2 linked regions of the Constrictibacter sp. MBR-5 genome follow. The protein of the gene in region 2 binds, or shares a complex with, the protein of the main gene of each other region. Links are inferred from orthologs where the notes say so. Each region holds a gene or a part of one and is shown on either strand. Other genes may lie near its edges.

What was found.
Region 1: the proteins of meaB (region 2) and scpA are in contact, whole or in part, in a crystal structure (PDB 8DPB), measured with the Methylorubrum extorquens proteins. The link is inferred for Constrictibacter sp. MBR-5 from one-to-one orthologs. Residues at the interface, in SOR26638.1 of Methylorubrum extorquens: Arg20, Ala21, Ala24, Arg25, Thr28, Ser32, Arg33, Arg34, His37, Thr98, Gly99, Gly100, Ser101, Ile102, Leu103, Lys106, Thr107, Ala110, Ala113, Ile114, Asp115, Arg116, Ala118, Phe119, Ile120, Arg121, Pro122, Pro124; in SOR27001.1 of Methylorubrum extorquens: Glu577, Glu578, Asn579, Asp580, Gly581, Arg582, Arg583, Arg585, His596, Ala604, Ser605, Ala608, Asp609, Gly611, Phe612, Asp613, Val614, Asp615, Ile616, Gly617, Pro618, Leu619, Glu625, Arg628, Gln629, Val631, Glu632, Asn633, Asp634, Glu661.

The regions. Positions count from the first base shown.
Region 1 is NZ_JBEPTK010000015.1:23,329-36,728, forward strand. The notes cover bases 5,333-8,249. They hold scpA (methylmalonyl-CoA mutase), read right to left. Parts: upstream 7,910-8,249; coding sequence 5,756-7,909; downstream 5,333-5,755. Other genes in these bases: ABIE65_RS22855 (TadE/TadG family type IV pilus assembly protein), read left to right, coding at 5,365-5,739; ABIE65_RS22865 (biotin transporter BioY), read left to right, coding at 8,076-8,249. Also shown: ABIE65_RS22825 (TrkH family potassium uptake protein), read left to right, coding at 1-1,023; Hsp33 family molecular chaperone HslO, read right to left, coding at 1,031-1,990; ABIE65_RS22835 (hypothetical protein), read right to left, coding at 2,081-2,254; ABIE65_RS22840 (TAXI family TRAP transporter solute-binding subunit), read right to left, coding at 2,261-3,427; ABIE65_RS22845 (TadE/TadG family type IV pilus assembly protein), read left to right, coding at 3,684-4,853; ABIE65_RS22850 (TadE/TadG family type IV pilus assembly protein), read left to right, coding at 4,862-5,314; more of ABIE65_RS22865, read left to right, coding at 8,250-8,654; ABIE65_RS22870 (propionyl-CoA synthetase), read right to left, coding at 8,837-10,753; ABIE65_RS22875 (LLM class flavin-dependent oxidoreductase), read left to right, coding at 11,049-12,401; ABIE65_RS22880 (LLM class flavin-dependent oxidoreductase), read left to right, coding at 12,485-13,400. UniProt on the Escherichia coli protein: Catalyzes the interconversion of succinyl-CoA and methylmalonyl-CoA. Could be part of a pathway that converts succinate to propionate.
Region 2 is NZ_JBEPTK010000001.1:580,911-597,580, reverse strand. The notes cover bases 1,974-4,837. They hold meaB (methylmalonyl Co-A mutase-associated GTPase MeaB), read right to left. Parts: upstream 3,961-4,837; coding sequence 2,986-3,960; downstream 1,974-2,985. Other genes in these bases: ABIE65_RS02780 (enoyl-CoA hydratase/isomerase family protein), read right to left, coding at 4,113-4,837; rpmB (50S ribosomal protein L28), read right to left, coding at 2,558-2,860; ABIE65_RS02795 (hypothetical protein), read right to left, coding at 1,974-2,432. In the rest of the region: ABIE65_RS02805 (GumC family protein), read left to right, coding at 1-787; ABIE65_RS02800 (P-loop NTPase family protein), read left to right, coding at 787-1,581; more of ABIE65_RS02795, read right to left, coding at 1,566-1,973; more of ABIE65_RS02780, read right to left, coding at 4,838-4,889; ABIE65_RS02775 (2-keto-4-pentenoate hydratase), read right to left, coding at 4,932-5,720; ABIE65_RS02770 (LysR substrate-binding domain-containing protein), read right to left, coding at 5,838-6,731; ABIE65_RS02765 (acyl-CoA dehydrogenase family protein), read left to right, coding at 6,828-8,528; ABIE65_RS02760 (ArsC family reductase), read left to right, coding at 8,653-9,000; excinuclease ABC subunit UvrA, read right to left, coding at 9,007-11,886; ABIE65_RS02750 (acyl-CoA dehydrogenase family protein), read left to right, coding at 12,662-13,858; ABIE65_RS02745 (acyl-CoA dehydrogenase family protein), read left to right, coding at 14,056-15,192; ABIE65_RS02740 (universal stress protein), read left to right, coding at 15,256-16,092; ABIE65_RS02735 (hypothetical protein), read left to right, coding at 16,194-16,463; ABIE65_RS02730 (FecCD family ABC transporter permease), read right to left, coding at 16,488-16,670. UniProt on the Escherichia coli protein: Binds and hydrolyzes GTP. Likely functions as a G-protein chaperone that assists AdoCbl cofactor delivery to the methylmalonyl-CoA mutase (MCM) ScpA and reactivation of the enzyme during catalysis.

The sequences.
Region 1 (13,400 bases), on a different replicon or contig from region 2:
ATCGTCACGGCCGTCGCACTGCTGCCGCTGTTGCAGGTCGGCGGCATGCAACTCTTCCGGACGGAGTCCACCGACCAGTCGGACAAGATCTCACCACGCGTCGCCCAGATCGCGCTCGGCATCATCTCCGTCTATCTCGGCATGACGGCGTTGTGGACGTTGTTCATCTGGCTCACAGGGCTCACCGTGTTCGATGCCGTGGCGCACGCGATGACCACGATCGCCACCGGCGGCTTCTCCACGGTCGACATGTCGATCGGTCACTTCGCCAACCCGTCGCTCGACTGGGTCATATCGGCGGGGATGCTTGCGAGTGCCGTTCCCTACGTGCTCTACGTCCAGGCGCTGCGAGGGCGAGCCTGGCTCCTATGGCAGGACGAGCAGGTGCGCGGCCTGTTCACCATCCTGGCCGTCGCCATCCTTGCGATGAGCGTGGCGCATACACTGGTCAACGGCGTGGATCCTCTGCTCGCGCTGCGCTTCGTCGTGTTCAACGCGGTCTCCGTGATGACCGGGACAGGCTACGCGACGGCCGACTACAGTGCCTGGGGCCCCTTCGCCAATGCCGGCTTCTTCTTCCTGATGTTCATCGGCGGCTGCGCCGGCTCGACGACCTGCGGCATCAAGGTCTTTCGCTTCCAGATCCTGTTCGCGACAGCGCGCGCCCAGGTGGCGCGACTGATACAGCCGCACGGCGTTCTGCTGGCGACCTACAACCGGCGGCCGATACCCGAATCGGTCGTCGTTTCGGTGATCGCGTTCCTGGTGCTGTATCTCGTGTGCTACGCGGCGCTGGCCCTGGCGCTCGGGCTGATGGGCCTGGACTTTCTCACGGCCACTTCCGGTGCGGCGACAGCCATCTCGAACGTCGGGCCTGGCCTGGGCAACGTCATCGGTCCGGCAGGCAACTTCGCGACACTGCCCGACGCGGCGAAGTGGGTGCTGAGCTTCGGAATGCTCCTCGGCAGGCTGGAGCTGTTCACCGTGCTCATCCTTTTCATGCCCTCCTTCTGGCGGGCGTGAGCGAGCTTCAGCCGCCGGCGATCTTCTTCAGTTCCGCCTCGTCGAACCGCTCCTCCCGTCGGCAGAACTCGCACGTCACGGTGACCGATCCGTCGTCGAGCTTCAGGTCGGTGACGTCGCCGGACGGCAGCGAGCCGAGAATGCCGGCAATGCGTTCGCGCGTGCCGCAGCGGCAGCGCTCCTCGACGTGCCGCGGCGTGAAGACCCGCACGCCGTCCTCGTGGAAGAGGCGATAGAGCAGCGTGTTCGCATCAAGGGCAGGGTCGAGCATTTCGCCGCGCGTAGCACTGCCCAGCAGGATCACCGCACGGCGCCAGCCGTCCTCTGAGATGTCCCGCGCCTCATTGGCGGAAAGGCTGTCGCCGGTGTCCTCCTCCGGCAGGCGCTGCAGCATCAGTGCAGCGGCACGCCATGTGCCGTCGATGGAGCCGCAGGACACCTTGATCGCGGTGGTGATCTGCTCCGACTGCTGGAAGTAGTGATGGATGCTGTCCGCGAGGCTCGCCCCCTCCAGCGGCACGATGCCCTGGTAGAGTTGCGTGTCGCGGCCCTGGTCGACAGTGAATGCGAGGTGGCCGCCGCCGAACAACCGGGCGGCCGTCGGCTCTGGCTCCTCCGACAGGATCCCGTCCACCTTGTCCTGGTCGAAGGCCGCATAGCCGCGAAGGTGCCCTGCACTGGTCACGTCCGCGACCAGAAAACGCACGGCGCCTTCGCCGCGCGCCTGCAGCGTGAAAATCCCCTCGTACTTCAAGGCGGCGGCAAGGCACGCGGCCAATGCCATCGCCTCACCGAGCAGGCCGGCGACGGCGTCCGGGTAGTCGTGCCGGCGCAGCACGGCATCGACGCTGGGGCCCAGGCGCACTAGCCGGCCGCGCAGGCCGACGCGGTCGATCTGGAAGGGCTGGATCAAATCGTCGCCCGCGTCGTTGCGCAGGCTGGGGTCGAGGTTCGGCGGTGGCTGCATGGGACCGATGAGGTGGCGTGACGGGGCCGCGACCCGTTAGGTGGTCAGGCGCGGCCCTTCGCGCAACGTCACGTGGATCTCACCGGAGTGTCACCGCCCCCGCAGGCGGCGCATCAACAGCGCCCCTGCCAGCGCCAGGACGGCGCCGACGGTGACGACCAGCAGGATGACGATGCCGATCCCGCCCAGAACCGCCGATAGCGTATCCCAGAAACCGAACTGGGCGACGAGGATGATCAGCAGGATCAGCAGCAGGATCGGCATGGTCGGTCACCAGGTTTCGAACGGGGTCACGAGGCCGGCCTTCTGCAGCGCGTCGGCGCGGCGCTTCATCCAGGCCTTCTCGAAGGCCTCCTCGTCCTTAGTATCGGCCGCTAGCTGCTCTTTCCAAGTGGCCTGCAGCAGTTCCTGGCGGGCGACCATGTCCTCGTTGTTCTTTTGAGCCTCGGGCGTCCAGACGCCCTTCTCCTTGTAGTACCGGACCGCGCCCTCGTGATAGGGCGCCGACCAGACGAACTTCTGTCGATCGAGCGCCCAGCCTTCCGCCCCCGGAGAGCCGTCCTTGTAGGTCGGATACAGGTCGAACATGGTCTTCGTCATCTCGTAGACCGCGTCGGCGTCCTGCGCTTCGTAAGCGATCAGGAGAGGATAAGGGCCGCCGCCCGCCTCCAGCGGGTGCTCCGGGCTGACCTGCACGCCCTTGGTGATGGTCATCTTGGAGTAGTAGGGCAGAACCTCTTGCAGCCGCTTCCATGCCTCCGCGTCGTCGTGCGGAAGCGGCGGATAGTGCAGCCCGCGCGGCGAAGCATCGAGCTTGAAAGTGCCGCCGGCGGAAGTGTTGACGTAGGCCGCATCCACCTGATTGTCGACGAGGCCGTCCTGCGACGCCGCATAGCCGCCGAAGTCGACGCGCTTGACGTCGTCCCACGTCAGGTTGCCGAAGCGGAGGTGGGCCAGCACGCTCATGTTGAGAGCCGGGGCACCCGCCACCCAAGCCACGCGCTTGCCCTTCAGGTCGGCTGGAGTCTTGATGCCGGCGTCCTTCGCCGTGATCAGCACCGTGCCTGTGTCGGCATGGTTCAGGAGCAGGATGCGGATCGCCTGCGGGCCCCAGTCGCGCCGGCCGAAGACGAAGGCGCCCTCCTGGCTATAGTACCCGCCGATGCCCGAAAAGGAGAAGTGCACCTTGCCTTCGCGCAGCGGCGCTTGGCGTGACACGTCGTTCTTGCCCGGCAGCAGGCGAAGCGTGATACCGCGCTCGTTCTTGAACGCCGCGCCGATCGCGACCGCTTGGCTGTAACCGTTGGAGCCGACGTCGTAGGCCGTGGCCACGAGCGGGTTCGGAAGTCCCGCGGCCCAGACCGCTCCCGCCGTCAGAACGCCGGCGGCGACCGTGCCGGCGAGAGTGGCCGCGCGCGCGGCCGAATCCTTCAACATACCGTCCTCTTTGTCCGTGCATTTCAGGTGGCGCGCACCGTAACCGTCGCTGTGCTCGCGGACAAGTCGCTGTCGCCGACAGTGTCGAGGCCGGCTTAAGCCGTCGTTTATCGGATCCTTTCAGGCCTTCTTTACCTCCGCGGCCCAGTTTTCAAGAGAGTGCAAGCCAAGGTCGGTTCAGAACCAAATGGTTGTGGTAATTTGTTACCGCGCGAAGCGAACTACCGCCGCCTTCTGTCGTGACGACCGGGGCGCGATGGCGATGCTGATGTCGATGATGCTTGTCGGCCTCTTCGGCTTCGTCGCTCTCGCGGTAGATACCAGCGTCTGGTATTCCACAAAGCGGCGCCTGCAGACTGCGGTGGACTCAGCGGCACGTGCCGGTGCGCATGAGCTTGATCGCGGCGGTTCCATAGACGAAGTGGCGGCCGCAGGCACCGCCGCCGCAGCTCGCATGGGCTTCACGTCCGCCAACGGCGCCAGCGTCGATATCGAGGTGCGGGAGGACAACAGCGTCCGCGCAGTCATCCGCTCCCAAGCGCACATGTATTTCGCAAGGATTCTCGGGGCTACGGCTCCGACGCTGTCCGCGAGTGCCGCTGCTGCGGTACCGAACACGCCGCCACCCTGCCTGACGATCCTGGAACCGAGCAATTCGCAGGCGCTTGACATCGACAAGGCAAAGATCGTCGCTCCCACCTGCCGCATCCAGGTGAACTCCACCAGCAGCGAGGCCATGAAAATCGCCGGCGGCGCCACAGTCGAAGCGGCACAGATCTGCGTCACCGGCAACTATAGCGGGGGCAGCACCAGCGTACCCGTCGAGATCGGCTGCACGCCTCTGGCCGATCCGCTCGCCGCCTGGGTGCCGCCCGACCCGGGGCCGTGCGAGTTCAGCCCGAATTCGATCTCTGAGACCACGACGACACTGAAGCCCGGTGTCTACTGCAAGCAGATTCAGATCGACAAGGCGACGGTCACCTTCCTGCCCGGAATCTACTTCCTCAAGAACGGCGGCCTGAAGGTGCAGGGGGATTCGATCCTCACCGGCAAGGGCGTCGCCTTTCTATTGATCGGCGACAGCAAGATCGAGATCGAGGCGAAGAGTGTCATCGACTTTGTTGCCCCCGTAGATGGCCCGATGGCCGGATTCGTGTTCGCCCACGACCGCAACCCGAAGGCCGGCCTGGAGCACAAGTTCGTCGCCCACAGCGACATCAGCTATGAGGGGGCGGTCTACCTTCCGAAGCACTACGTGACATATCAGGGGCACAGCACGAGCTCGAATATCCCTCCCTTCACAACCTACATCGTCGGCCGCCTCAAAATGGATGGCCAGTCCGAGCTGATCCTCAACAATAACTATGCGGCAAGCGCGGTGCCGGTCGCCGGCAAGATCGGCGCCGGCGTCGTCCTTGTGGAATGACGACCACCATGCTGCGCACCTGCCTCGGCTTCCGGGCGTGCCGGAAAGGTGGCGTCGCCGTCGAGTTCGCGCTGATGGTGCCGATACTCGTCTTCACCATGATCGCGATGGTGGATTTCGTCCGCCTCATGAGCGAGGACGGTCGCATCGCCAATGCCGCATTGGCAGGGGCCCACTTCGGCATGCAGAGCACTGCGCACGCCGCGGATGAAGAGGGAATGGTGCGGGCCGCGCGCGCGGATGCGGGAAAGGGCGCGGAAGAGCTGGAGATCGTGGCCGAACAGAAGTGTCTCTGCGCGAACGGCAGCGCCGTACTGTGCTCATTGAGCTGCGAAAACGGCGCGAAGCCGGTGATGATGGTGAAGGTCAGCATATCGAAGCAGTTCGCGACGATGATGCCCTATCCGATGATCGAGAATCCCGTGCCGCTCTATCGCGATGCGGAGGTCCAGGTGCAATGACCCGTTGGCGGGTGGCTCGGACAGCGATACGTGACCGTCGGGGCAACGCGGTGGTGGAATTCGCGCTGCTGTCCTTGCCGATGCTGCTGATCGTGCTCGGCTTCTTCGAACTGGGGAGGTTCTTCTATCTCAGCGAGTCGATCGCGAACGCGGCACGGGAAGGGGCGCGCGCCGCCGCTGTCCGCGGCGCAGCCAGCCCCAAGCCCGCCAGGGCGGAGGACATCGCAACGATCGTCCACAGGCACGCGCCCGGCTTCGTGCCGGCCGCCAGTCTCGACGTCAGGACCAGCTATTCCCCGGACAACAGCCCCGGCGCCAGCGTTGCGGTGACCGTTGCCTACAGCTACCGCCTGCTGGTGCCCTGGATCGCCGCGTTCACGACGATCCAGATCGAAAAGCACGCGGCGCTGACGATCTCCCGCTGATGCGAGCGTAGGCGGATCAGGCCGCCAAGTCGCGCTGCTTGAGCATCGCGAGGATCTCGCTGGCCGCTTCCGGGATGTTGGTGCCCGGGCCGTAAATCGCAGCCACGCCCTTGGCCTTCAGGAACTCGTAGTCGCCCGGCGGAATGACGCCGCCGCAGACGACCAGGACGTCGCCGGCACCCTGACGACGAAGCTCGTCGATCAGCTGCGGCACGAGCGTCTTGTGGCCGGCCGCCTGGGACGAGACGCCGACGATGTGGACGTCGTTCTCGACGGCCATGCGCGCCGCTTCCTCGGGTGTTTGGAACAGCGGCCCGACGTCGACATCGAAACCGATATCGGCGAAGGCGGTGGCGATGACCTTCGCGCCGCGATCGTGGCCGTCCTGGCCCATCTTGGTTACCAGCATGCGCGGCCGCCGGCCTTCGCCCTCTGCGAAGGCATCGACGTCGGCGCGGATGCGGCTGTAGCCCTCGTCACCGTCCCAGCCCGCGCCGTAGACGCCAGAGATGGACCGGATCGTCGCCTGGTAGCGGCCCCAGGACTTTTCCATGGCATCGGATATCTCGCCGAGGGTCGCGCGCGCCCGCGTCGCCTCGACAGCCAGTGCCAGCATGTTGCCTTCGCCGGTGGCGGCTCCCTTAGTGATGGCGTCCAACGCCGCCTGCGTCTTCGCCTCGTCGCGCCCGGCGCGGATCTTCTTCAGGCGGGCGATCTGGGAGTCGCGCACCGCGGTGTTGTCGATGTCCAGGATGTCGACCGACTCGGGGTTGGTCGGGCGGTACTTGTTGACGCCGACGATGGTCTCCTCGCCGCGGTCGACGCGCGCCTGCCGACGGGCGGCGGCCTCCTCGATTTTCATCTTCGGCATGCCGGCCTCGACGGCCTTGGTCATGCCGCCCAGCGCTTCGACCTCGTCGATCAGCTTCATCGCCTCGGCGGCGAGACTGGCCGTCAGATGCTCGACATAGTAGCTGCCGCCGAGCGGGTCGATGACGTTCGGGATGCCCGTCTCCTCGGCGATGATCAGCTGCGTGTTGCGCGCGATCCGCGACGAGAAGCGCGACGGCAGGGCCAGCGCCTCGTCGAGTGCGTTGGTGTGCAGCGACTGCGTGCCGCCCAGGACGGCGGCCATCGCTTCGATCGTCGTGCGGATGACGTTGTTGTGCGGATCCTGCTCGGCAAGGCTGACGCCCGACGTCTGGCAATGGGTGCGCAGCGCCAAGCTGTCGGCTCGCTGCGGGTCGAAGTGCTTCTTCATCAGCGTCGCCCAGAGGTAGCGGGCGGCGCGCAGCTTCGCGACCTCCATGAAGAAGTTCATGCCGATGCAGAAGAAGAACGACAGTCGCGGCGCGAACTGGTCGACGTGCAGGCCCTTGGCCTGGGCGGCGCGGACATATTCGAGCCCGTCCGCCAGGGTGAAGGCCAGCTCCTGCACCAGCGTCGAGCCGGCCTCCTGCATGTGATAGCCGGAGATCGAGATCGAGTTGAAGCGCGGCATCTTCTGCGCGGTGAACTCGATGATGTCGGCGACCGCGCGCATCGAGGGCGTCGGCGGATAGATGTAGGTGTTGCGGACCATGAACTCCTTGAGGATGTCGTTCTGGATGGTCCCCGACAGCTTCTCGGTCGGAACGCCCTGCTCCTCGCCCGCCACGATGAAGGCGGCCAGCACCGGGAGGACGGCGCCGTTCATCGTCATCGAAACCGACATCTCCTCGAGCGGGATGCCGTCGAACAGGATCTTCATGTCCTCGACGCTGTCGATCGCCACGCCCGCCTTGCCGACGTCGCCGACGACGCGCGGATGGTCGCTGTCGTAGCCGCGGTGCGTCGCGAGGTCGAAGGCGACCGAGAGGCCCTTCTGCCCGGCGGCCAGCGCCTCCTTGTAGAACTTGTTCGACTCCTCCGCGGTGGAGAAGCCGGCATACTGGCGGATGGTCCACGGCCGGTTGGCGTACATCGTTGCGCGCGGCCCGCGCACGAACGGCGCGAAGCCCGGCATCGTGTCGAGATGTTCCAGGTCCTGGAGGTCGGCGGCCGTGTAGAGCGGCTTCACCACGATACCTTCCGGCGTGTGCCACGCCAGCCCGTCGGGCGAGCCGCCCTTCAGATCCTTTGTGGCGAGCGCCTGCCAGTCATCGAGCGTGCGCTTCGGGAAATCCGCCATGGTACGACCTCCTGCTACCTTGCGCGGAGTATATAGCGATTCCTGCGCCGGCTCGTCCATCCGGCCGGTCCGGACAATCCCCGGCAATGCGGCGTCCTCGGCTTGCGCATGGAGCGCCAACCCGGCTAACCCTGGTCCGCCTCTATCGTCTCGACCGGATACCTTAATGAACAATACCACCTCTTCCCGCAGCTGCGGGCTGCTGGATCTTGAGACGCGGTCCGGGATCGTCCAGGCGTTCGCAGTTGCCGCCGGCATCCCTCTCCTGGCCCTCGCGTCATGGATCGAGGTGCCGATGTTGCCCGTGCCGATGACGATGCAAACCTTCGCAGTCCTGTTGGTCGGCGCGCTCTATGGCTGGCGCCTGGGGGCTCTGACCGTCGCCGCATGGCTCGCTTGCGCTGCACTCGGACTACCGCTTCTGGCCGGGGGCGCGGGCGGCGTCGCGCGTTTTGCGGGACCGACCGCCGGCTACCTGTTCGCGTTCCCGGTGGCGGCGGCATTGGTCGGCTGGCTCGCAGCGCGTGGCTGGATGTCCGGGTTTCTCCCGGCGACTGCTGCCGTGCTCCTCGGACACGCCGTCTGCCTCGGCCTGGGGGCGACATGGCTAGCCTGGTTGATCGGCCCCGATCGCGCGCTCGCAGCCGGCGTGCTGCCCTTTCTTGCCGGCGCGGTGTTGAAATCGGCACTCGCGGCGGCGGTCGTACGGCTCGTTGCGCAGACCGGCAACACGGACGTCGGCTGAGGCGCGTGCGGAACCCGCTCGGGCGTTCCGGGGTTCTCTGGCAAAGCCCGACTACCCGCCCCCGCAGGAGACCGTGCCGATGTTCAGACTGATGCGTTACCTACCCTTCGTTCTGATGGGGTGGCGCTACCTCAAGCGCCACCGCAGCCAGAACCGCCCGCCGCAGCGCCGGCGGGCATAGCCTACTTCTCGGCCGGCTTTCCGGTCGCGTAGCCGAGGCTCTTCAACGCCGTCTCGATCTCGTCCAGGATTGCGGGATCGTCGATGGTCGCCGGCATCTTCCAGGCCTCGCCGTCGGCGATCTTGGAGATCGTGCCCCGCAGGATCTTCCCGCTGCGCGTCTTGGGCAGGCGCGGGACGACGGTCGCCTTGCGGAACGAGGCGACGGCTCCGATCTCGTCGCGCACCATCTGCACGACGTCCTTCACCACCTCGTCGCCGGGGCGGTTCACGCCGCTCTTGAGCACGATGAAGCCCACCGGCACCTGGCCCTTCAGGTCGTCGTGAACGCCGACTACGGCGCATTCGGCCACGTCCTTGTGCTGCGACAGGATCTCCTCCATGCCTCCGGTGGAGAGCCGATGACCGGCGACGTTGATGATGTCGTCGGTCCGCGCCAGCACGTAGAAATAGCCGTCTTCGTCACGCATGCCGGCGTCGGCCGTCTTGTACCAGCCGGGGAACTCGGCGAGGTAGGAGTCGATGAAGCGCTGGTCCGCGTTCCACAGCGTCGGCAGGCAGGACGGCGGCAGCGGCAGGCGGATGCAGATGGCGCCGATCTGCCCGTCCGGCAGGATCTCGTGGGTCTCCGGATCCAGGACCTGGATGTCGTAGCCGGGCACCGGCTTGGTCGGCGACCCGTGCTTCACCGGAAGCGCGCCCAGGCCTACGCAATTCCCCAGCATCGGCCAGCCGGATTCAGTCTGCCAGTAATGATCGATCACGGGCCTGTCCAGGACGCGTTCCGCCCATTTCACCGTATCGGTATCCGACCGCTCGCCTGCCAGAAAAAGAGTGCGGAACTTCGACAGGTCGTACTGCCCGATCAGCTTGCCCTCCGGATCGGCACCCTTGATGGCGCGGAAGGCCGTGGGAGCCGTGAAGAGTGCGTTCACGCCGTGCTCGGCGATGACCCGCCAGTAGACGCCCGCGTCCGGCGTGCCGACCGGCTTGCCCTCGAACAGGATCGAGGTGCAGCCGTGGAACAGCGGTGCATAGACGATGTAGGAATGGCCGACCACCCAGCCGACGTCCGAGGCGGCCCAGTACACGTCGCCGGGCTTCATGTCGTACACGCCGTGCATGCTCCATTTGAGCGCGACGATGTGGCCACCGGTGTCGCGAACGACGCCCTTCGGCTGGCCGGTGGTGCCGGAGGTATAGAGGATGTAGCAGGGGTCCGTCGCCTTTACGGGCACGCAGTCGCGCGGGCTGGCCTTCGCCATCGCGGCGTCCCAGTCGACGTCGCGGCCCGCGGTCAGGTCGCAGTCGTGCTGCGGGCGGCGCTTCACGACGCAATGGTCGGGTTTGTGCTTCGACCGCTCGATCGCGGCGTCGAGCAGCGGCTTGTAGGGAATGACCCGCTGCACCTCGATGCCGCAGGAGGCGGAGACGATGACCTTGGGCGTCGCGTCGTCTATGCGCGTCGCCAGTTCGTGCGGCGCGAAGCCGCCGAAAACGACGGAATGCACCGCACCGATGCGCGCGCAGGCCAGCATCGCGATAGCGGCCTCGGGGATCATCGGCATGTAGACGATGACCCGGTCACCCTTGCCGACGCCCAGGTCGGCCAGCACGCCCGCGAACAGCGCCACCTCGTCGCGTAGTTCCCGGAAGGTGAACTTGCGCTGGCTGTCCGTCACGGGGCTGTCGTAGATCAGCGCGAGCTGCTCGCCCCGGCCCTCGTCGACGTGCCGGTCCAAGGCGTTCATGCAGGTGTTCGTCTCGCCGCCGACGAACCAGCGGTAGAACGGTGCATTGGAGCGATCCAGCACGGTATCCCACTTCCGATACCACACGACATCATCCGCAGCCTCCGCCCAGAACCCTTCGGGATCCTGGAGCGAACGGCGGTGTGTCTCGTCGTAGCGGCTGGTCATGACCGATGTCCTCTGCTGGCGCTGGTGGCGCTCAGTCTGCCTTCGCTGCGAAGCATTGCAAGATGGGGCTGGGCCGACAATCCTCCCGTCGAGGCACGCGGTCGGGCAGCTCGCGACACGGCGCCGTCGGCGACGCGTTAGCACGCATGTCACCACCACCCAGCTTCCCGGTGATCTCTTTGGGTGCCGGTTGCATACCGGGAACCAGAGGACGAACATCATCGAAAGATGTCGGCACGTCCCGACCCGGCGGCAGTGGTTCGGGGCACGGGCGGCCGGTACCGAGGAGGAACGTATGCGGCAAATGGCGCTGGTGGGCTTTCTGCAGGCCCAGAACTGCACGCAGCTCGCCAGTTCGTGGCGGCATCCGGAATCGCGCAACGATTCCATGTCGAAGGGCTACTACCAGCGAATCGCGCAGGTCCTGGAAGAGGGCAAGTTCGACCTGGGCTTCTTCGACGACCGGCTGGCCATGCCGGACATGTATGGCGGCGACCATGCGCATACGGTCCAGCACGGCATCCGCTGCGTGAAAATGGACCCGCTGACCGTGCTGACGGTGATGGGCATGGCGACGGAGCGGCTGGGCCTCGGTGCCACCTGCTCGACGACATACTTCAACCCGTTCGACCTCGCCCGCCGGTTCCAGACGCTGGACCTGATGACCGACGGGCGCGCCGCCTGGAACGTCGTCACCTCGTTCAACGACGGCGAGGCGATGAACATGGGGCACGACCGCCACGTGGCGCACGACCTGCGCTACGACATGGCCGACGAGTTCCTGGAGATCGTGCTCGGCCACTGGGACGCCTGGGAGGACGGCGCGATCGTCCAGGACAAGACGACCGGCCTGTTCGCCCATCCGGAGAAGGTCCACCGGCTGGACTACAAGGGCAAGTTCTTCAAGTCGCGCGGGCCGTTCACCGTGCCGCGCTCGGCGCAGGGTCATCCTGTCGTCATTCAGGCCGGCGCCAGCGGCCGCGGCACGCGCTTCGCCGCGCGCTGGGCGGAACTGGTCTTCACCGCCTATCACGACCTCGAATCCGGCAAGAAGAGCTATGCCGCGCTGAAGGAGGCGATCGCGCAGAAGGGCCGCGATCCGTCGAAGGTCAAGCTGACCAACCTCGTCTGGACCGTCGCCGCCGAGACCAAGAGCGAGGCGGAGGACAAATGGGCGCTGGCCGACAGTCTGGTGAACGAGACGGACGCGCTGTCGCTGCTGGCCGAAGTGATGAACTACGACCTGTCGAAGAAGGGTCTGGACGATCCCTTCACCGACGCGGAACTGGCGGAACTGAGCGGTGGCCAGGGGCACATCGACGTCGTGGTCCGCGTGACCGGCAGGAAGAACCCGACGGTTCGCGACTTCATGGAGGTCACGCGTCGCGGTCACGCCCGCGACCCCTTCATCGGCGGCCCGAAGGAGATCGCCGACCGCATGGAGCAATGGTTCGTCGAAGGCGCCTGCGACGGCTTCGTGATCTCGGCGACCCATGTGCCGGGCACCTACGAGGAGTTCGTGAAGTTCGTCGTGCCGGAACTGCAGCGCCGGGGCCTGTTCCGCAAGGAATACACCGGGTCGACGCTGCGCGAGCATCTGGGGCTGGACCGGCCCGAGAACGGCGCATGGCGGAGATACGCCGGCTGACGCTCGGTCCAAGACACGGCACAACGCGAACCGGCGCTCCTGGCGGCACGTCCAGGACAGCCCGGCACCCGGGAGGAGACGGCATGCGGCAGATGGCGCTGGTGGGCTTTCTGCAGGCCCAGAACTGCACGCAGCTCGCCAGTTCCTGGCGGCATCCGGAATCGCGCAACGATTCGATGTCCAAGCACTATTACCGCCGGATCGCGCAGATCCTGGAGGAGGGGAAGTTCGATCTCGGCTTCTTCGACGACCGGCTGGCCATGCCGGACATGTATGGCGCCGATCACGCCCATACGGTCCAGCACGGCATCCGTTGCGTGAAGATGGACCCGCTCACCGTGCTGACAGTGATGGGGATGGCGACGGAGCGGCTCGGTCTCGGCGCCACCTGCTCGACGACATACTTCAACCCGTTCGATCTCGCCCGGCGGTTCCAGACGCTGGACCTGATGACCGACGGGCGCGCCGCGTGGAACGTCGTCACCTCGTTCAACGACGGCGAGGCGATGAACATGGGCTTCGATCGCCATGTCGAGCACGACCTGCGCTACGACATGGCCGACGAGTTCATGGAGATCGTGCTCGGCCATTGGGACGCCTGGGAGGACGGCGCGATCGTCCAGGACAAGTCGACGGGCCTGTTCGCTCACCCGGAGAAGGTCCACCGGCTGGACTACAAGGGTCGGTTCTTCAAGTCGCGCGGGCCGTTCACCGTGCCGCGCTCGGCGCAGGGTCATCCGGTCGTCATCCAGGCCGGCGCCAGCGGCCGCGGCATCCGCTTCGCCGGGCGCTGGGCCGAACTGATCTTCGCCGCGTTCCCCGACGCCGAGGCCGGCAAGCGGACCTATGCCGCCCTGAAGCAGTCGATCGCGGACGCGGGGCGCGATCCGGACCTGGTCAAGATCACGCCGCGCGTCTGGACCGTCGCCGCCGAAACGAAAGGCGAGGCCGAGGACAAATGGGCGCTCGCCGACAGCCTGCCTAACGACATGGACGCGC
Region 2 (16,670 bases):
ATCCAGCATGAAGAGCGTGCCGCGGAACACGCCGCTCTATTCCGAGACGAACACCGCCGGCGCGCTGGAGACGGCCAAGGCACGGCTTCTCGAACTCGAACTGCGGCGCAACGAACTGCTCGCCAAGTATACGGCGAACAGCCGGTTCGTCCGCGATGTCGAGGAGCAGCTCGCGCTGGTCCGCAACTTCATCGAGCAGGAGAGCGGCCGCGGTCCCGGCACGCGCCGTGTCGGCGCCAATCCGATCTACGAACAGCTCTCCGCGGAGGCGATCCGGCTGCGCGCCGACGTCGATGCTCTGCGCGCCCGGCGCGACGCGCTCGAGTCGCAGATCCAGACGATGGCACAACGTCGAATCGCCCTGGACGAGCCGGAGCGGGAGTATCGCTCCCTCGTCCTGGAACGCGACATCCTCAAGCAGCAGTACGAGGCGTATGCGGGCCGGTCGGAGGAAGCGAGGATCCTCGAGGACATGGACCAGCGCCAGGCGGCGAACGTGCGGATCATCGAGCGTGCGACCCCGCCGACGAAGGGGAAGAACCGCCAGCCGCTGATCATCCTGCTCGGCATGATCGGCGGCGCGGCGACGGCGCTCGCCGCCGGCTTCGTCCGCGACTTCAGCCGCACCACGATCGGCACGCCGGAAGCCGCGGAGCGGGCGCTCGGCCTGCCCGTGCTCGGTACGGTCGGGTTCAAGGAGGGATTGGCCGGTGCGAATGGTGCCGCGGCGCCGCCGCCGGCGGACGAAGGTTCACCTGTGTCGCCGCGGCGACGGAGCGTCGGCTGATGCGCAAGTCCGCCTTGTCCTTTCTGCGTACGCCGGAGTACGCACCGGCGGCTGTGCCGTCCTCCTCGGGACCGCGGGATGCCGACGAACTCGCCCTTCTGGGCGAGATGCAGCGGCTCTTCGCCGTCCTGAACCCACCCCTGACCGAGGGCGCCGGACGGGTCGTGCAGTTCATCTCGGCGCAGCCCGGCGAAGGCACGTCGACCATCGCCCGGGCTTTCGCCCGTGCGGCGACGCTGCAGGCGCAGCAGTATGTGACGCTGCTCGACCTGAACACGACCGGGCCGTCGCAGTACGACTGGTTTCAGCAGGCGGCGGCGCGCGACCGCAACCTCGCCCTCGGCGATTCGCTCGACATCGGGGTCGACTCCACGCCGCTGTGGCGCCTGTCGGGCGAGCATGTGGTGACCGAACTGCCGAATGCGGCGCGCGGTCCCCTGATGAGTTTCCATCGCGCCGGCGCATCGCGCCTGCTGGTCAGCCGGTTCCGGCACGAATCCCTGCGTGACGGCCAGACGGCCCAGGTCGGCAACCAGCCCGCCTTCTGGGACAATCTACGCGATCGGATCAGCTTCACCGTGGTCGACACGCCGGCCGCCAGCCGTTCGGTCGACGGGCTGGTCGTGTCGAACCTCGCGGATCTTGTGGTGCTGGTCGTTGAGGCCGAGTCGTCGCGGACGCCGGTGGTGGCGGACCTGCGGGACATGATCATGGCGCGCGGCGCCAACCTGGCGGGCATCGTGCTGAACAAGCGCCGCTTCTATATCCCCGAGAAGATCTACCGGCGACTGTGATCCCGGGCGCGGGCGAGGACGGATGCCCGCGCACCCCGGTACTTCGCGAGAGCGATCGCGGCGACGCCCAGGCCGATGACGAGATTCACCGCGGCCGCCGCCTGGAGCACCGCGAGGTCCGTTATCCAGCCGATATAGAAGACGACGCCGCCCATGCTGGCGGCGGCCCCGAGATAGAGGACGGCCATCGACAGCTGATCGAACGCGGCGGGCGGCAGTGGTGCGCCGTCCGCTTCGCGCTGAAGGGCGGCAGCCAACCGGTCGAAGCGCGTGACGTCGGCACGTCGCTCGACGTCCGCCATCGCTTCGGCGGCCTGCTCCAGCAGTTGCCGCTTCAGCGAGAACCCGAGCAGCAGCAGGACATGCGCCGCCGCATAAGTGAGGGTGAGAAAGAGCGGGAAGCGCCACCACAGGCCGCCGGCCTCCAGGTTCAGCGCGGCATCGTACGCATCGGTATAGTCTAGCGTAAGGGTCGCGACCGTGACCTTCAGCAGCAGGCCGATCTCCTTCAGGTCGAAGAAGAAGGCGGTCAACACGAAGATTACCGCTGCTGCCGCCGCCACGAGCACCCGCGTGGGATGCTCCGGAACCGACTTCAGCAGTGCCTCGACCCTGTCGGCGCGATCCTTGGCGTCGGCCTCGCCGATAGCCTGCGCGCGCCGATTCAGATTCAGGAGATGCCCGAACTGACGCCGAAGGTCACGGTGAAGGAACGCGGCGGCGACGGCGGTGGGGACGGGGAGTCGCAGCCGCATACGGCCGGCCGGCGCCAGACTCAGCGGCGGGCGGCCCTCGATGTCTGCGAGTGCGGCGCGCGCGATGCGCACCAAGTCTTCCTGGTTCGCCGGCATGTTCCCCCCGGCTGCACTCTACCCGCGACGGGGTTCGTCGAACGCAAAAAAGCGCGCCGCAGCGATACGGCGCACTCCCATGCGATCGAAAGTCACGAGCGCCCCGTCACCAGGGCGCGTCGGCGTCAGCCGGCTGCGGCCTGCCGCGTTTCGGCGCAGCGCGCCACGCGGCGCTTCAGCCGGCGGATGTCGGGGGTCATCTTGCCCGCCGGGGTCTTCGACAGCCACGCGTCGAGGCCGCCGTTCTTCTCGATCGTGCGCAGGCCGTTGACCGTCAGTCGCAGGCGGACCGCCGTGCCCAGCACGTCGCTCATCAGCGAGGTCTCCTGCAGGTTGGGCAGGAAGCGCCGCTTCGTCTTGTTGTTGGCGTGGCTGACATTGTTGCCAACCAACGCGCCCTTGCCGGTGATCTGGCAGCGCCGGGCCATGGGACGTCCTCGGAAAATTGAACTGTTCGCGGGTGGGTCCCCGCAAGGAAGGCGCTATGTACGGGGCGAGGGCTGAAAGGTCAAGTCCGCAGAGCCCCGTCGACGGAGACTCAGGCGGTGGAGAGTCAGTTCGGGCCGGATAGGAACGTCTCGATCATCCGCCGCGCGGCCTTCGCCGGCGGAATCCGCCCGGCGATCACGTCTCGCTCCAGGTCGGCGATCTGGGAGCGGACGCCGGGATGCCGCTTGAGCGCCGCGAGCAGGGTTTCGCCGATCTCTCCCCACATCCACGCACGCGCCTGTTCGCCGCGCCGTTTGGCGATCTCGCCGACGGCGCCGAGCTTGTCGCGGTACCGGCCGACCGCGTCCCAGATCTCCGGGATGCCCTTGCCCTCGAGGGCGGAGCAGCGCAGCACCTCGACCTGCCATTCGGCGGAGGCCGGCCGCAGCAGCCGCACCGCATGCGCATAGTCCGACGCCGTGCGGCTCGCCTGCGCGGCGAGGTCGCCGTCGGCCTTGTTGACGACGACGAGGTCGGCCAGTTCGACGATGCCACGCTTGATGCCCTGCAACTCGTCACCGCCGCCCGGCAGCAGCAGCAGCACGAACATGTCGACCATGTCGGCGACCGCAGTCTCCGACTGGCCGACGCCGACGGTCTCCACGACGATCACGTCGAAGCCGGCGGCCTCGCAGACGTGCATCGCCTCGCGCGTGCGCCGTGCGACGCCGCCGAGCGTCGTGCCGGCGGGGGAGGGGCGGATATAGGCCTCCGAGCGGCGCGACAGTTCCGCCATGCGCGTCTTGTCGCCGAGGATGGACCCGCCGCTGCGCTTGGACGACGGGTCGACCGCCAGGATTGCCATGCGGTGCCCGCGGTCGATCAGGTGCAGGCCGAACGCCTCGATGAAGGTCGACTTGCCGACGCCGGGCACGCCGCTGATGCCGAGCCGCACGGAATTGCCCGTATAGGGCAGCAATGCCTCCAGCAGCGCCTCGGCATCGGCGCGATGGTCGGGGCGGGTCGACTCGATCAGCGTGATCGCCCGCGCCAGCGCCCGGCGGTCGCCGCTGCGGATGGAGGCGGCCAAGTTGGCGATCCTGGCCGTTCCATCCGCTTCATCGCCTGCTGATGTACTCGCCTGCACTCGTCTCTCGGCTCTCTGTACCAGGGTCGGTCGGCCGCTCAAGGCGCCGCCACAGGGATACCGGAGAAGGCCCTGTCAGACCATCCCTCCGCCGGCGGTCGAGCCTACTTTCCCTTGAACTTCGGCGCGCGCTTTTGGACGAACGCGGTGAGGGCTTCCTGGCAGTCCTCGGTCTCGGCGATCAGGGCGAAGGTCTCGGCGACGTTCTCCACCGAGCGGCGGAAGTCGGCGTCGCAGGCGCGGGCATAGGCGTCGCGGCCGAGCTTCATGACGATCGGCGACTTCGCGGCGAACTTCTGCGCGATGGCGCGGGCGCGTTCCAGGGCGGTGCCCGCGGGGACCAGTTCGCTGACCAGGCCCATGCGGAAGGCGGTCTGGGCGTCGAAAGGCTCGCCGAGGAAGAGTGGGCCGAACGCCTGATGCTTGCCGACCAGGCGGGGGAGCTGGACGAAGTGGATCGCCGGAATCAGGCCGACGTCGATCTCCGGGTAGCCGAAGGTCGACTTGTCGCCGGCGATCAACATGTCGCAGGAGATCGCGATGGTCATGCCGCCGGCGCGCGCCGGTCCGTCGACCACCGAGATGCTGGGCTTGCCGAGGCGGTACTGGATGTCGTTGAGAGCGAAATAGAGCCGCTCGACGAAGCCCTTCACCTCGACGCCGCTCTTGCCGCGGACGATGTCGAGGTCCAGTCCGGCGCAGAAGACCCTGTGCGCGCTGCGGATGATGACGGCACGCACCGCATCGTCCTTGCCCGCCTTGGCGACGGCGTCGAGCAGTTCCTCGACGAGCTGAATGGTGATCGCGTTCACCGGCGGGCGGTCGAGGGTGATCTCGGCGACCTTGTCGAGGATCTCGTAGCGGATGAATTCGTAGGTCATCGGGCGCGTCCGTTTCTGTGATGCCGCCCGTCTACTCCGGCTTCAGGCGGAATACGAGACGGTGACCGTGCCGAAGGCGCCGTAGTCGGCGGTGTGGGTTTCGCCGGGCCGGGCGAGGATCATGCCGGTGCAGGTGCCCGTGCTGACGACCTCGTCGGCTGCCAAGCCGATCCCGGTGCGCGACAGTTCGTTGGCGAGCCATGTCAGCGGTGCCAGCGGATGGTCGAGCGCCTCGGCGGCGGTGCCGCGGCGGCGCTCGCGGCCGTCCACCGTCAGCACGATCGGCTGGCCCGGGATGTCCGCGTTCCGCCAGTCCGGGATCGCCGGACCGAGGATGAGCGTGCCGGAGCCGCTGGCGTCGGCGAGGATCGCCGGCAGGGGCGGGAAGCGGTCGTCGTGGGCGAATCGGCACTCGGCCGCCTCGATACCGGGATGGACCGAGGCGACGGCGTCCGCGATTTCGTCCTCGCTGTAGGGCGTGGCGCGCGGCGGCAGGTCGGCGGCGAGCCGCACCATATACTCGCATTCGGTGATCGGCCGGAGCAGTTGCGGGCCGGGCAGGGTAGCGGGTGACTCGGTCACGAACTGGCGGAAGACCCGGCCGTAGATCGGCGCGTTCGTGCGCAGCGCCTGCTGCATCTCCGGCTTAATCGCCGCGATCTTCCAGCCGCCGACCGCCCAGCCGAGTTCGGCCGCGACCTCGGCGGCGATGCGATAGGCGGCGGCCTCGTCGGGCGGTACCAGCGCCGGATCCAGGCCGCTCTGCTGGCGGCGGTCGCGGCGCAGGTCGGCGAGGAGGCGGACGAGACGGGCTTCGTCGTCGGGGGTCATACGGGCGGTCCTTCCTACGGAGCGCGGGCGTCCGGCCCGCCTTGTCATCGCTTCGGAATAGGCCCCGAGCCGGCGCGGCTGTCGAACGACTATTCCGCCGGCCCCCTTGATGTCCGCTCAAGCCCCCGGTGCATCGGCGCGCGTCTCGTCCTGCAGCCAGGCATGAAGGGCGGCGATGCCGGGGTCGCGGGCGCGTGCGTTGTCGTGCATCAGGGCGAAGATGCGCGAACTGCGCCGCGCGACAGGGATCGGGATTGCGAGGCGGCCTTGCGCGAGGTCCGTTTCCGCGAGGGCGCGGATGGCGAGCGCCACGCCCAGCCCCTCTGCGGCGGCGTCCATGGCGAGCGCCATGCTTTCGAAGAACAGGCCGCTCTCGGGGTCGATGTCCTCGATGCCGGCGAGCGGCAGCCACCGGCGCCAGTCGTCCGGCCGCAGGCGGATGTGCAGCAGGCGGTGGTCGCGGAGGTCGAACGGCTCCGGCCCGAGAAGCCGCGGCGCACAGACGGGCACCGCCTCGATGGCGACCAGCGGCACGATATCGAAGCCGGGCATGGCGCGGCCGTCATGCACCGTCACGACCGCATCGCAGCGGTGCGGCGGCAGCTCCAGCGGGTCGGCGATGGTCACGATCTCCACGTCGACGTCGGGGTGGCGTGCATAGAAGTGCGGCAGCCGCGGGATCAGCCAGCGGCTGGCGAACACCGCATAGGCGCCGAGTTTCACGACCTGCCGTTCCGGCGCCTTCTGGGCGCGGGCGATGCCGGTGGCCAGGGTGTCGAGTGCCGCCTTCGCCGCATCGAAGAGCGCGGTCCCGGCGCCTGTCAGGGCGAGGCCGGTCGGTCCGCGCACGAAGAGGTCGGTGCGCAGCCGCAGTTCCAGGTCGCGGATCTGGCGGCTGATCGCGCCGGGCGTCACATTCAGTTCGGCAGCCGCCCGGGTCATGCTGAGATGGCGCGCCGCCGCCTCGAAAGCACGCACGGCATGCAGCGGCGGCAGGGTGCGATGGGTCATGCGTTGAGCGTAGCTCAAGACCCCGGCCGGCGAAATCGTTTGCCGGCACGGCCGCCGCGGCGCCATCTCTGGCCTGTCAGGAAGAGGAGGCCCCCGATGCCCGATACAGCCCCGAACGTCGCCGTCGCCCTGTCGCAGATCGGTTCGGAGAACATTCCGGACAGCCGCGGCACCAACCTCTGGCGGGCAGATCCCAACCTGGGCCGGCTGCTCGGCCTCTACATGCCGGCGGGCCTGCGCGCGCACCTGGAGCCGCATCTCGACCGGCTGGGCGAACTGGCCGGCGGTGAATTGGACGAACTGGCAGGCATCGCCGACCGCAACGGCCCGGAGCTGCGCCCGCGCACCCGCCGTGGCGAGGACGCCAACGCGGTCGACTACCACCCCGCCTATCGCGCCATGGAGAAGATCGCGTTCGGCGACTACGGTCTCGCCGCGCTGTCGCACCGCGGCGGCGTGCTGGGCTGGAACGCACCGATGCCGCCCGCGGCAAAATACGCCATCACCTATCTGTTCGTGCAGGCCGAGTTCGGCCTGTGCTGCCCGGTGAGCATGACCGACAGCCTGACCCGCAGCCTGCGCAAGTTCGGCAGCCCCGATCTCGTCGCGCGCTACCTGCCGGCGCTGACCAGCCAGGACATGGACGCGCTCTACCAGGGGGCGATGTTCATGACCGAGCAGGGTGCGGGCTCCGACGTCGCCGCCACGGCGGTCGAGGCGCATCCGGCGAACGACGGGACGTGGCGCCTGTCCGGCGACAAGTGGTTCTGCTCGAACGCCGACGCCGAACTCGCCATGGTGCTGGCGCGCCGCGCCGACGCGGGACCGGGCCTGAAGAGCGTCAGCCTGTTCCTGCTGCCGCGCACCCTGCCGGACGGCACGGCGAACGCCTATCGGATCGTGCGGCTGAAGGACAAGCTGGGCACCCGCTCGATGGCCTCGGGCGAGATCCGGCTCGAGGGGGCGACCGCCTGGATGGTCGGCGAGGCCGGTGCGGGCTTCCGGCAGATGGCCGACATGATCAACAATTCGCGCCTGTCGAACGGTGTCCGCGCCGCGGGACTGATGCGCCGCGCCGTCACCGAGGCGCTGCACGTCGCGAACAACCGCGTCGCCTTCGGCCGTCGTCTGATCGAACTGCCGCTGATGCGCCGCCAACTCGCCAAGATGATCCTGCCGATGGAGCAGGCGCGGACGATGGCCTTCCAGACCGCCGAGGTGCTGCGCCGCTCGGACGCCGGCGAGGAGGGTGCCTACGCGCTGCTGCGCATCATGACGCCGCTGATCAAGTTCCGCGCCTGCCGGGATGCGCGCCGCGTCACCGGCGACGCGATGGAGGTGCGCGGCGGCTGCGGCTACATCGAGGAATGGCCGGACGCGCGCTTGCTGCGCGATGCCCACCTCGGCTCGATATGGGAGGGCACCAGCAACATCGTGGCGCTCGACGTCATGCGCGCGGTCAAGCGCGAGGGCAGCCTGGAGGCACTCACCCTCCATGTGAACGGCCTGCTGGCCGAGGCGGGTAACATGCCGGAACTGCCGCCGGTACTGGAGCGCGCGTCGGCCCTGGCGCGGCGCGCGGTGGCCGAAGGCGGCGAGATTCTGACGCGTCAGGCGGCGACGGCGCTCTACAACGTCACCACCGCCGCCGCGATGGCCTGGGAGGCGGCGAAGCTCGACGACCCCCGCCGCCTGACCCTCGCCCGCATGGTCCTGCGCCACCGCCTGCTGCCGCGCGATCCGCTTGACGCAGGGGAGGACGGCGCGGCGGAGATCGACGCGGCTCTGGCCGCTTGAGCGATCTCGGCCCGAGCGGCTTCTGGGGACCGACGAGGCGGTCTAAGGTCCGCAGCGAAGCTCTGCGGCGGCAACCGGGCGGCTGCCCGGGACATTGACGCAGGGGGGCGATCGGAGGGCGGACATGACGGTGACGGTCTACGGCATCAAGAACTGCGACACGATGAAGAAGGCCCGCGCCTGGCTCGACCAGCGGGGCGTCGCCTACGCCTTCCACGACTACAAGACGGCGGGGATCGACCGACCGACGCTGGAGGGGTGGGCCGGGCAGGTCGGCTGGGAGACCCTGCTGAACCGCGCGGGCACGACGTTCCGCAAGCTGCCGGAGGCGGACAAGGCGGATCTGAACGAGACCAAGGCGCTGGCCCTGATGCTGGCGCAGCCCTCGATGATCAAGCGGCCGGTGCTCGACCTGAAGGGGCGGCTGCTGGTCGGGTTCAGGCCGGCGGACTACGAGGCGGCGCTGAAGTAGGCGCCCTCAGGACGCCCTCTTGCGCTTCCCCTTCGTGCGCAGGTACGGCGCCAGGAACCGCCCCGTGTGGCTCTCCGCTACAGCCGCGACGTCCTCGGGCGTGCCCGAGGCCACGATGCGGCCGCCGCGGGAGCCGCCTTCGGGGCCGAGGTCGACGATCCAGTCGGCGGTCTTGATGACCTCCAGGCTGTGCTCGATGACCAGCACCGTGTTGCCCTGCTCGACCAGGGTGTGCAGCACCTCCAGCAGCTTGCGCACGTCCTCGAAATGCAGACCGGTGGTCGGCTCGTCGAGGATGTAGAGGGTGCGGCCGGTGGCGCGGCGGGCGAGTTCCTTGGACAGCTTGACGCGCTGCGCCTCGCCGCCCGACAGGGTGGTCGCCTGCTGGCCGATCTTCACGTAGCCGAGGCCGACCTGCTGCAAGGTGGTCAGGCGGTCGCGGATCGACGGGACGGCCTGGAACGCCTCGACGCCCTCGTCGACGGTCATGTCGAGCACGTCGGCGATCGAACGGCCGCGGAACTTGATGTCGAGCGTCTCGCGGTTGTAGCGCTTGCCCTTGCAGACGTCGCATTCGACGTAGACGTCGGGCAGGAAGTGCATCTCGATCTTGATGACGCCGTCGCCCTGGCACGCCTCGCAGCGGCCGCCCTTCACGTTGAAGGAGAAGCGGCCGGCCTTGTAGCCGCGCGCCTTGGCCTCCGGCATGCCGGCAAACCAGTCGCGGATCGGCGTGAAGGCGCCGGTATAGGTGGCGGGGTTGGAGCGCGGCGTGCGGCCGATCGGCGACTGGTCGATGTCGATGACCTTGTCGATATATTCCAGGCCGTCGATGCCGTCGTGGGCGCCGGGATGCTCGCGCGCGCCGTGCAGGCGCTTGGCGACGGCCTTGTAGAGCGTCTCGATGACCAGCGTCGACTTGCCGCCGCCGGATACGCCTGTGACGCAGGTGAGCGTGCCGAGCGGGAAGGTGGCGTCGATACCCTGCAGATTGTGCTCGCGCGCGCCGCGCACCGTGATGGCGCGGCCGTCGCCCCTGCGCCGCACGGCCGGCACCTCGATCCGGCGCACGCCGGTTAGGTACTGGCCGGTCAGGCTCTGCGGCGAGGCCATGATGTCGGCGGGCGTGCCCTCGGCCACCACCTGTCCGCCGTGGACGCCGGCGCCGGGGCCCATGTCGATCACCCAGTCGGCGGCGCGGATCGTGTCCTCGTCGTGCTCGACCACGATGACCGTGTTGCCGAGGCCGCGCAGCCGCTCCAGGGTCGCGAGCAGGCGCTCGTTGTCGCGCTGGTGCAGGCCGATCGACGGTTCGTCGAGGACGTAGAGCACGCCGGTCAGGCCGGAGCCGATCTGCGAGGCGAGGCGGATGCGCTGGCTCTCGCCGCCGGACAGCGTGCCCGAGGCGCGGGCGAGACTGAGATAGTCGAGCCCGACATTGACGAGGAAGCCGAGCCGCTCGTTGATCTCCTTCAGGATGCGCGTGCCGATCTCGAGCTGTTTCGGCGTGAGGCGGTCGTTCAGGGCGGCGAACCAGACCTGGGCGTCGGCGACCGACAGTTCGCTCGCCTCGCCGATGTGGCGGCCGTCGATCTTCACCGCCAGCGCCTCGGGCTTGAGGCGGTGGCCGCCGCAGGCTTCGCAGGGGGCGGCGCTGTGGTAGCGCTCCAGCTCCTCGCGCAGCCAGGCGCTGTCGGTCTCCTTCCAGCGCCGCTCCAGGTTCGGCACGACGCCCTCGAACGGCTTGTTCACCGTGTAGCTGCGCAGGCCGTCATTGTAGGTCATCTCGACCGGGTCCTTGCCCGAGCCGAACAGGACGGCCTGGCGCAGCTCCTCCGGCAGGTCGCGCCAGGGCGTGGTCATGCTGGCGCGGTAGTGCCGGGCGAGGCTGTCGAGCGTCTGGTCGTAATATTGCGAGCTCGAATTCTTCCACGGCGCCACGGCGCCGTCGCGCAGCGACAGGCGCTCGTCCGGTACGACGAGCTGGGCGTCGACATATTTCTGTGAGCCAAGGCCGCTGCAGACCGGGCAGGCGCCGTAGGGGTTGTTGAAGGAGAAGAGGCGCGGCTCGATCTCCTCGATGGTGAAGCCGGAGACCGGGCAGGCGAACTTGGCCGAGAAGATGGTGATCTCGCCGCCGTCGGCGTTCTCGGCGAAGAGGATGCCGTCGGCCAGTTCCAGCGCCGTCTCGATGCTCGCGGCGAGGCGCGTCGCGATGTCGGGGCGGACGACGATGCGGTCGACCACCACCTCGATGTCGTGCTTGCGCTTCTTGTCGAGGTTCGGCGCCTCCTCGATCTCGTGCATGGCGCCGTCGACCTTGACGCGCTGGAAGCCCTTGCGGCGCAGCTCGGCCAGTTCCTTCTTGAACTCGCCCTTGCGGCCGCGCGCGATGGGCGCCAGCAGGTAGAGGCGCGTGCCCTCCGGCATGGCGAGCACGCGGTCGACCATCTGCGAGACGGTCTGGCTCTCGATCGGCAGGCCGGTGGCGGGGGAGTAGGGGACGCCGACCCGCGCCCAGAGCAGGCGCATATAGTCGTGGATCTCGGTGACCGTGCCGACCGTCGAGCGCGGGTTGCGCGAGGTCGTCTTCTGCTCGATCGAGATCGCCGGCGACAGGCCCTCGATGGAGTCCATGTCGGGCTTGTGCATCAGCTCCAGGAACTGGCGCGCATAGGCCGACAGGCTCTCGACATAGCGGCGCTGGCCCTCGGCGTAGATCGTGTCGAAGGCGAGCGTCGACTTGCCGGAGCCGGACATGCCGGTGACGACGACCAGCCTGTCGCGCGGCAGTTCGACGTCGACGTTCTTCAGATTGTGCTCACGGGCGCCACGCACCGTGATCTTCGGGCCGTCGATCCGGGAGCCGTCGGTCTTGGAGGTCATGGGCGGGGAACGCCTTCGAAGCACGGTGCCGAGACTGCGCAAGATAGGGCGGCGAGGGCCGGGGCAAAAGCGGGAAAAAAGAACAAAAGGGGACCATTCGAAGTGGAGGGGCCGATTAACGTTGTCTCAGCATCGAGCGTGCGACCCTCTGAGTTTGCGGCGCTGCGGTTGCGAGGGAGCGCGTGTTGGGGATCATACGGGGTCTCGATGTCGAAGGCCGCACCATGCTCGGTAAAGCTGCCGGGGCGATCTTTGGCCTGATCACCGGCGGCTTGCCTGGGATGTTGATGTTCAAGGCGGTGGGGGATCTCTCGCGCGCTACAGTCCGATCTTTCCGCATTTGTCGAAGATCTCGACGAGAGCGAGAGAGCGAAGCCGCCTCACCCCTCTCGTTCTCGCATGGCCACGACCGGAGCCCGCGTATCCTGTGCCAGCATGAATCTGTTCGCCCCTCCTACAGAATATCGTGTGTCAGTCGCAGAACCAAAGCTGGTCAATTTGCGGCCAGAACTTCCGGGAGATCTGGTTTTGTTATTACAAGTCTGCGCTGATATGGTCGCAATTACGTTGTCTTTGCTGCCAAACTAGGAGAAACGATGCCGATCATCGCCAATAAGGTCGTTCCGAGCGGCGGCAGCGGCCTTAGTACACTTGTGACACTAGCGAGCCCGATCCGCGCGGTGGCGCTGTTCGCTTAGGGCGGCCGGAGCAGCGTTGATCGGCCCGGCGGGGCGGGCTACACCTCTCTAAAGACCGGACATTGCAGAGGGCGTCGATGGACCTTCGTTTCACTCCCCAGGAGGAGGCCTTCCGGGCCGAGGCGCGCGCATGGGTGCGCGACAACCTGCCGCGCGACATCTGGGAGAAAGTCGACCAGGGCATCGAGCTGACCCGCGAGCAGTATGTGCGCTGGATGCAGATCCTGGCGAAGAAGGGCTGGATCGCCTCGAACTGGGAGGCGAAGGACGGCGGGCCGGGGCTGAGCTCGGCCGAGAAGTACATCCTGGACGACGAGCTCTTCCTGGGCGGCGCGCCGCGGACCATCCATTTCGGCACGCGGATGGTCGGCCCCGTGCTGTTGGCCTACGGCTCCGAGGAACAGAAGCGGAAATACCTGCCGAAGATCCTGACGAGCGAGGAGATCTGGTCGCAGGGCTATTCCGAGCCGGGTGCGGGCTCCGACCTCGCCTCCCTGCAGCTGAAGGCGGTGCGCGACGGAGACCACTACGTCGTGAACGGCACCAAGGTCTGGACCAGCCACGCCCACTTCGCCGACCGGATGTTCCTGCTGGCGCGCACGGCCAGCACCGGCAAGAAGCAGGAGGGCATCAGCTGTCTGCTGGTCGACTTGAAGACGCCGGGCATCACGATCACGCCGATCATCACCATCGACGGCCGCCACGTCTTCAACCAGGAGATCTTCGAGGACGTGCGGGTGCCGGTCGAGGACCGCGTCGGCGAGGAGGGCGACGGCTGGCGGATCGCCAAGTACCTGCTCGGCCACGAGCGGTCGAACGCCTCCTGGATCTCGATCACCAAGCGGACGCTGCACAAGCTGAAGCAGGTGGCGAAGGTCGAGCGGGCAGACGGCGCCAGGCTGATCGACGACGACGCCTTCCGCATGAAGATGGCGGAACTGGAACAGTCGCTGGAGGCGTTGGAACTGACCTCGCTGCGTTCGCTGGCCCAGAGTGCGGCGGACAAGCCGGTCGGCCCCGAGGCGTCCATGCTGAAGATGCGCACTGGCGACGCGATCCAGCGGGCGGGCGAGCTGCTGATGGAGGCGGGGGCCTATTACGCGCAGCCGTTCGAGGCGCGCGCCATTCGCTCCGGCTGGAACGAGGAGCCGGTCGGGCCGGACTATCTGTTCCGGATGTCGCCGGAATATTTCGACCACCGCGCGATGTCGATCGCCGGCGGCTCGCACGAGGTGCAGAAGAACATCATCGCCAAGGCCGTGCTCGGCCTCTGAGCGGTGAGCGGGAGGGCTGGCATGGCGCCGGAAGACCGTCACCGGACGGGAACCTGTCGGGCGCTTGTCAGCCGCAGGCGGCCGTCATAGCCTCCCGCACGGATCGCGGGCAGGGCTGTGGCCGGCCCAACGAGAACAGCATCGTCGAGGCCGGCCTCGGCCCCTAGAGGTCAGGCCCTGAGAGGAGAGAGCGCGAAATGGACTTCGAATACTCCGACGACCAGCGTCTGCTCAAAGACAGCGTCGAGCGCTTCGTTCAGAACAACTACGCGTTCGAGCAGCGTCGCAAGCTGGTCGCGACCGAGGAGGGCTACAGCGAGTCCAACTGGAAGCAGTTCGCCGAACTGGGCTGGCTCGGCATGCCGTTCCCCGAGGAATACGGCGGATTCGGCGGCACGGCGATCGAGACGATGATCGTCATGGAGGCCTTCGGCAACGGCCTGGTGGCCGAGCCGTATCTCGCCACGGTCGTCCTCGGCGGCGGCGCGATCCTCTATGGCGGCAGCGATGCGCAGAAGCGCGCGATCCTGCCGGCGGTGGCGGAAGGCGCGATGAAGCTGGCCCTCGGTTTCGCCGAGCGGCAGTCGCGCTACAACCTCGCCGACGTCGAGACCAAGGCCGAGAAGAGCGGGGACGGCTGGACGCTGAACGGCATGAAGGGCGTGGTCTTCGGCGCGCCGTCGGCCGACAAGATCGTCGTCGTCGCCCGCACGTCGGGCGGCTCGCGCGATGCCGACGGCATCACGCTCTTCATCGTCGACAAGGGCACGCAGGGCCTGCGCGTGCGCGGCTATCCGACGGCCGACGGCCTGCGTGCCGGCGAGGTCTATCTGGAAGGGGTGAAGGTCGGCGCCGACGCGGTGCTCGGCGAAGTCGGCAAGGGCCTGCCGATCTTGGAGAAGGTGATCGACTACGCCATCGCGGCGGTGAGCGCCGAGGCGGTGGGGGCGATGAAGACCCTGAACGACATGACGCTGGGCTACATCAAGACCCGCGTCCAGTTCGGCCAGCCGATCGGCAAGTTCCAGGTGCTGCAGCACCGCATGGTCGACATGTACATCGCCCACGAGGAGGCGAAGTCCATGGCGATGATGGCGGCGATGCGCGTCGGCGAGGACAGCGAGGCCGACCGCAAGAAGGCCATGTCGGCGGCGAAGGTGCAGATCGGCAAGTCCGCCCGCTATGTCGGCCAGCAGGCGATCCAGCTGCACGGCGGCATCGGCATGACCGACGAATATGCCGCAGGCCACTATTTCAAGCGGCTGACGATGATCGATCGCAGCTTCGGCGATGTGGACTATCATCTGAAGCGGTTCGCCGATCTCGCGAACTGATACGATGATGAAGGCGGGGCCGGGGCAGGTGCTTCGGCCCGAACGCCGGGAGACGGTAGGCTGATGGTCAAGAGCATCGTCGTGGGCCTCGACGGCACCGACTCCAGTCGCGCGGCCGAGGATCTGGCGATCCGGCTGGCGAAGACGCACGGCGCCGTGCTGGCCGGCGTGGGCGTGCTCGACGTGCCGTACATCACGGCACCGCAGGCGCGGCCGATCGGTGCTGGCGCCTACAAGGAGCATCGCGACGAGACGCTGCTGGCGAAGGGCCGGGCGGACATGCGCAAGCGGCTCGACGGCTTCCACGCCACCTGCGAAGCGGCCGGCGTCGCCAGCCAGGAGATCGGCTGCGAGGGCGCGCCGCACGTGATGATCGAGCGCGAGGCGTGCGGGCACGACCTGATCGTGCTCGGACGCGACACGAACTTCTACGGCGAGCGCGAGCATCACATCGACGCCTCGACCGAGCGGCTGCTGCGCGACAATCCGCGGCCGGTGATCGTGGTGCCGCGCGAGCGGCCGCCAGGCGATACGGTGGTCGTCGCCTATGACGGCAGCATCCAGGCGTCGCGCGCCATGCACATGTACGTGCTGCTGGGCCTCGCCGTCGGCCGTTCCGTGCACGTGGTCAGCATCCACGAGGACGAGGGCAAGGCGCTGGAATTGGCGGGGCGCGCCTCGGGCCTGTTCGAGGTGCACGGCATCAAGGTGACGGCGCACGGCATCCGGTCGCGCTCCCACCCGGCCGACGTCCTGCTCGGCGAATTGGACGGGCTGAATGCCGGCATGCTGGTGATGGGCGCGTTCAGCCACCACGGGCTGGTACACCGCGTCTTCATCGGCGCCGCCACCAAGCGCCTGCTGGAGCGCTGCCCGGTCCCGCTGTTCGTCCATCACTGACGCTTCGGCAAAAGGCGGCGCCGGCGGTCCCAAACGTCGGAACCGTCCGCAACGGGGCCGTGTTCTCCTCTCGAATCCGTGACCGAGGGGGGACCCGTAACGTGTTCCGTACATTTGTTCTCTACAGCGCCGCCACAGTCCTGGCGCTGGTCGCCGTCCCGGCCGCCGTCGTCGGCTGGTATGAGATGAGCCCGCAGACCTTCAGCTCCGCCGTGCACGCGACCGTCGACGTGTTCGACGAGGACCAGTACGCGACGATGGTCGCAACGGGACCGGACGCGGGCGAGACGCGCGCTACGGCCGCCGCGGAGCCCGAGGAGGAGGCCGAGCCGAAGACCGTCCTGGGTCAGCAGCTCGCCTCGGCCGAATAAGGGCTCGCTGGTCGTGCGACCTCTCTAGGGCCGCGACGCACGGCGCAGCAGCCACACGAAGCACAGGCCGCCGACCAGTCCCGTCACGACGCCGATCGGAATGTCGTTCGGCGCGGCGAGGGTCCGGGCCGCGATATCGGCCACGACCAGGAACAGCGCGCCCAGGATGGCGGCGGCCGGCAGCACGAGGCGGTTGTCGCCGCCCAC